Regions from separate parts of the Gordonia sp. Swx-4 genome, predicted to be linked through region 1. Evidence: riboswitches for the same ligand, from Rfam matches in the RefSeq annotation. Region 1 holds a riboswitch; the other holds the start of a gene.
What was found. A riboswitch is a leader RNA that binds a small molecule or an ion and turns the genes downstream of it on or off. The one in region 1 is predicted to bind cyclic di-AMP.
Positions count from the first base shown of each region.

Region 2: it holds a riboswitch for cyclic di-AMP, as region 1 does, so the genes downstream of both, PWF70_RS15390 (C40 family peptidase) here and PWF70_RS05675 (transglycosylase family protein) in region 1, are expected to answer to the same signal.

Region 1 covers NZ_CP128197.1:1,236,147-1,239,098, reverse strand. The annotation lists gene moaA (GTP 3',8-cyclase MoaA) at 1-745, shown strand, start outside; gene PWF70_RS05680 (MoaD/ThiS family protein) at 756-1,004, shown strand; cyclic di-AMP (ydaO/yuaA leader) riboswitch at 1,259-1,458, shown strand; gene PWF70_RS05675 (transglycosylase family protein) at 1,465-2,100, shown strand; gene PWF70_RS05670 (helix-turn-helix domain-containing protein) at 2,212-2,952, opposite strand, start outside.
Region 2 covers NZ_CP128197.1:3,379,116-3,382,067, forward strand. The annotation lists gene PWF70_RS15385 (C40 family peptidase) at 1-368, opposite strand, end outside; gene PWF70_RS15390 (C40 family peptidase) at 536-1,216, opposite strand; cyclic di-AMP (ydaO/yuaA leader) riboswitch at 1,234-1,464, opposite strand; gene PWF70_RS15395 (hypothetical protein) at 1,572-1,802, opposite strand; gene PWF70_RS15400 (DEDD exonuclease domain-containing protein) at 2,136-2,952, shown strand, end outside.

The sequences.
Region 1 (2,952 bases):
GCGACCCGAGATCGCGATCACCACCAACGGTCTGGGTCTCACGCGGCGGATCGACGGTCTCGTCGCCGCCGGGCTCAGCCGCATCAACATCTCCCTCGACACCGTCGACCGGGAACGGTTCGCCCAGATCACCCGGCGCGATCGGCTCGACGACGTGTTGGCCGGTCTCGCCGCCGCCAAACGCGCGGGTCTCGACCCCGTCAAGGTCAACGCCGTGCTCCCCGACCGCGCCGACCTCGACGCCATCCCCGACCTGCTCGCCTACTGCCTGGAACAGGGCTACGAACTCCGCATCATCGAACAGATGCCCCTCGACGCCGACCACGCCTGGCAACGGGCCCGGATGGTGACCGCCGACGAGATCCTGGCGACGCTTCGCACACGGTTCGATCTGCTGCCCGATCCGGCACCGCGCGGCAGCGCCCCGGCGGCCACCTGGATCGTCGACGGCCATCGGACGTCACGGGGCCCGGCCAAGGTCGGGGTGATCGCCTCGGTCACCCGCCCGTTCTGCGGCGACTGCGACCGCACCCGGCTCACCGCCGACGGGTCGCTGCGCAACTGCCTGTTCGCGTCGTCGGAGACCGATCTGCGCGCTGTGCTGCGCACGCTGCCCGACGACGAGGTCGACGCCGCCATCGCGGCGCTGTGGCGCACCGACATGTGGCAGAAGGCTCCCGGACACGAGGTGAACGCGGCCGGCTTCGTGCAGCCGACGCGGCCCATGTCCGCCATCGGCGGATAGGCTCGCCCCGATGAACCTCACCGTCCGCTTCTTCGCCGCTGCTCGCGCCGCCGCCGGCACCGAGTCGCGCGTCGTCGACATCGAGCCCGCGGCCACCCTCGGAGACCTCGAGTCGACGCTGTCCGCCGGCAACCCCGAATTGGCGACGGTCCTCGAGCGGTGTTCCTACCTCCGCGACGAAACGGCCTTCACTGACCGTTCACTACAGCTCGGCATCTGCTCGACACTCGACGTCCTCCCCCCGTTCGCCGGTGGTTGACACCACAGCCGCCCTGTGACCTTTCTCACATAACGGAGCGGTAACGAGATGGCCACGGGACCGCATCCGGCGCGATGAACTGCGAGGACGCCGAAAGTTGGTCGGGAGACCAGGTTCTGGAGAAAAAATAAGTTGTGGACAAGCAGGTGAATCGGCCGATCGAAGGACGTACTGTACGAAGCGACCTTCTCGAAGGTCACGGTAAGGAAACAGAACATACGTCCCGCCGGCCGCGCCGAGCCTCGCTCCGCCGGTGGGAACGACCGCACGAAATCTAGGAGCGAGGACGGGGGACCCAACCTCATCCCCTGAGACCGGGCACCACACACGGTGTCCTCGGGGTTAAGTCCCAGGCGCAGAACCGTGGTTAACAAATCATGGTGACGCACTGGGGCCGAGCAGCCTCTCGCTCGAACCCGACAGCTGACTTCGTAGGCGCGTGGAGAGAGGAATTCGATCTATGTCCGGACGTCACCGCAAGCAGACGACCAACTCGACCACCAAGACCATCACCAAGGTCGCCCTCACCGGCGCCGTCCTCGGTGGCGGAGCCGCACTCCTGGGCACCGGTACCGCGAATGCCGCGACCGACGCCGAGTGGAACCAGGTCGCCCAGTGCGAGTCCGGCGGTAACTGGGCCATCAACACCGGCAACGGCTACCACGGCGGCCTGCAGTTCTCGCCGAGCACCTGGAGCGGCCACGGCGGCGGCGAGTTCGCCCCGACCGCCGAGCAGGCCACCCGCGAGGAGCAGATCGTCGTCGCCGAGCGCGTGCTCGCCTCGCAGGGCAAGGGCGCATGGCCCACCTGTGGCGTCGGCCTGTCGGGCCACACCCCGCGCACCGCGCCGAGCGATGTCCCGGCCCCGATCGTCAAGAAGCTCCAGGACGGCAACGGCAGCTTCAGCCTCGTCAAGGCCCCTGAGGCCAGGACCACCGACGACGTCGCCAAGCAGGTCACCTCGGTTCTCACCGATGCCGGTGTGAGCCCCGAGGTCGAGAACCTCTGGAACGCGGCCAAGAACAGCGGTGTCTCGCTGAGCCCCGATCAGATCAAGATGTTCAACGACAACAAGCACCTGCTGCCCAACCCCTGACGAGTAGCAACCCTTACCTGTAGCAGCTCGGACACAATCCGCAGCGCACAGAGGGACCCAGACGAAGGGCCCCGCACGATGACTGATCCGTGCGGGGCCCTTTTCCAATTCTCAGCTGGTTTCCGACAACCCCGCAGCGTCGGAACCGAGAACCTGCAGCAGGGCGAGCGCCTCGGCGTCCGCCGAACCCGCCGGCGCACTGTAGAGAACCAGATGCTGATCCCGCTCGGCGAGCTCCAGCGAATCGCAGTCGACCGTGATCTTTCCGACGACGGGATGCTGCAGACTCTTCCGGAGCGTCGGTGCAGCTGCGACGTCGTGCTGATCCCACAGCCGGGCGAACTGTGCGCTGCCTTCCCGGAGATCCTCGATGAGACCGGCGACCGTCGGGTCGGAGGGATAGCGGGTCGCCGCGAGCCGCAACCTGGCGACGACGTGGTGACGGAACTCCGCGCCGTCGGAGATCCCGTACAGCGGCGCGGCGTCGTCGGTGAGGAACGCCCGACGCGCGAGATTGCGTTCGGCCGGGCCGAGTTCGCCGAAGTCCTCCAGAAGCGCAGCCGCCAGATCGTTCCACGCGAGAACCTCGAAGATCGCCGACATCACGAACCCCGCGGTCTGCGGCATGCGGCCCAACAGGGCGACGATGCTCGGACGCACGTCCCGCCGATGAAGGGCGGTGCGGAGTGGGGCTGTCCCGGCGAGCATGTGCAGGTGATCGGACTCCTCATCGGTGAGCAGCAGCGCACCGGCGATGCCGACGAGCACCTCCGCCGACGGGCGGGGTGCGCGACCCTGCTCGAGGCGTACGTAGTACTCGGTCGAGATGTGTGCGAGCACTGCGACCTCTTC
Region 2 (2,952 bases), 2.1 Mb from region 1:
GCGTAGAGACCGCTGACGCGGGCGCCCTGGTAGCTGGCGCGCACGATGGCGTCGACCCTGGCCTGGTAGGAGGCGAGCTGCTCACGGCTGATGTCGAGTTTGCGCTGGGCGTCGGCCGCGGCCCGCTTGGCCTGCGCAACGACCGAGCGCTGCTTGTCGTACTCGATCTTGGCGTTGTGCATCGCCTCGGTGGTCTTCTCGGCCTCGGTGCCGAGCTGTTTGTATCGATCGAGAAGCTGGTCCGCCGATCGCGCGGGCGCGGCCTGGGCCTGCCCGACGCCGCCGGTCGTCAGCGGGACGACGGTCACGATCGCCGCCAGCAGACACAAGGCGAGCATCATCGGGCCCGATCGAGCGCGCAGACGCATCGCGTTCACTAGTCCCTCCCCGGAAAGCACGGTCCAGTCACTCCTCTACCGCTTCGTTCCTCCCCCGCGGACCACCCTAAGTTCCCCCGATGGCCCCCGAGACTGGATCGGGCGGATCGCACAAAGCTCGCGACCCGCCCTCTCCTGATGCTCTTGTTCAGTTGGTCTCAGTACCGCCGGATACCGGTGAGCTGCCATTCCTTGACCGCGTCACGCTTCACGGGCGTGCCGTAGGTCGAGGAGTGGACGAACTGTCCGTTTCCGACGTAGATGCCGGCATGGCCGCCACCGTTGAAGATCATCACGTCGCCCGGCTTGGCCTCGCTGTAGGAGACCGCGCGCCCGCCACCGAGCTGGCCGTAGCTGTCACGGGGGATGTTCTTGCCGGCCTGCTTGTAGGACCAGTAGACGAGACCCGAACAGTCGAAGGCGTTGGGGCCGGCCGAACCGTACGAGTACGGCGAGCCGATCTTGCTCTCCGCAGCCTTGACGGCCTTCTGGCCGGCGGTCAGCTGAGGCTGCCCGAGGGGGGCGCCACCATGCGGACGGAACTGCTGCGGGATCTGGTTCTGACCGATACCCGGGATGGTGAACTGGCCGACGTTGGGGATCTCGACCGTGGCAGCCGGCGACTTCGCGACGGGCTTGGGTGCCGGGGCCGCTTCCGGGGCCTTCTGCTCACCGGGCAGTGCCGGGATCTCGAAGGTACCGAGCGGGGTGTGGACCGGGGCTGCAAGAGCAGGGCCGGCCGCGGCAGCGAGCGAACCGAGCGTGATCGATCCAGCGATCACCGCCTTCTTGGCAACCGTGCTCCCACGATTGGGCTGTTCCAAACGATGTTTGGCCACGAAGCGAGTTCTCCTTCAGTTTCTCCCTGTACCGCCGACCGAGTTAGCTGTCGGGTTCGGGCCGGAAGAGTGGCCCTACGCGTTTTCGGCACAGCCGTATCCCAGAAGGACACGTTTGCGCGTTGACGCGATTCACCCCGATCGGGACAGTCTCAGCTGGTCGTGTCAGTACCGACATCCCTGGCCGCGCTGCCCGAAGTAAGTGGTTCCCCGGTTCGCCCGTGAGGGCGATTGAGCGGTGACTTGTGCGGACCACTTCTGTTGAAGCGGGACGCTCCGCAAAGGTCTCAGAAAGGTTACGAAATCGTCGGCGCTGTGTCCACTAGGCACCAGACACGCAGTTCGCCACCGCTTCTCAGCCCGCCCGGAGTTCGGTCGACGAGATGACGCGAAATGGCTTCTGACGTGCAGTTTTCTCGGTTCTTGCAGATCGTGCAGCGGCACTGGTGACCATTGCAGCCGACTGGAACACATCGATCGCGAGGTCCAGTTCCGCATCGTCGTCGAGGGCCTGCACCGTTACCGAAGCTCCACCTTCAACGGGTGCATCGTCCCAGTTCGGGCCACCGAAAAGCACGGTCATCATGCACCCGTCACAGGCGACGGGGCGGGCCGGGCAGGTTGCGCAGTCGACATGCATCGTGTGATCTCCATCTCATCTGGCCGTCGGAGGCGTTTGAACTCCGGATCGGGCGGGTCACGGCGGGCGATTTCGGCGCCGTCGGCGTCGATCTCTCACTTCGAGATGGAGACTAGGGACCACCACCGACAAACTCGCTCGCACAGTGTTCGACACATGCGTCACACGAGTAACAGGTGACATCGGCGTACGTCCCCGCCGCGGCCCCGGGACCGAAACGGAACGAACGATCGGGGTGTCACATCCGCCGTGTCGGTGCGTCGAACTAATGTTCGCCTCGTGACGCGCAGGGATGGTGGCGGTGCAGCCGCAGGACAGGTGATCTCGGGACAGCTGACCTTCGCGGATCTCGAGGCCGCCGACCAGGCCACCGGCGGCGACGCCATGTCGAGCGAGTTCAGCGATCGCGCTCTGTTCGACACCACGCTCGTCGTCGTCGACCTCGAGACCACCGGCTCGAATCCCGCAGGCGACCGCATCACCGAGATCGGCGCGGTGAAGATCCGCGGCGGCGAGGTGATCGGCGAGTTCGCCACCCTCGTCGATCCCGGCCGGCCCATCCCTCCGCAGATCGTCACGCTCACGGGGATCACGACGGCGATGGTCACCGACGCCCCCCGGATCGAATCTGTGCTGCCCTCGTTCCTCGAGTTCGCCCGCGGCGCGATCCTGGTCGCCCACAACGCGCGCTTCGACATGGGGTTCCTGCGGCAGAACGCCCTCCGGCTCCACCTGGACTGGCCGTTCAGCCTCAGCCTCTGCACCGTGACGATGGCCCGTCGCATCCTGCCCCGCGACGAGGCGCCCACGGTCAAGCTGAGCGCCCTCGCCGAACTCTTCGACGTCTCGGTCCGTCCGACCCACCGGGCCCTGGACGACGCCCGCGCCACCGTCGAGGTCTTCCACCGTCTCCTCGAACGCGTCGGGAATCAGGGCATCTCGACGGTCGGGGAACTCACCTCATATCTGCCGCGCACCGATCCGCGCCTGCGGGCCAAACGTCAGATGGCCGACCGTGTGCCCGCGCGGCCGGGCGTCTATCTCTTCCGCGGACCGTCGAACGAGGTCCTCTATGTCGGCACCGCGGTGGACCTCC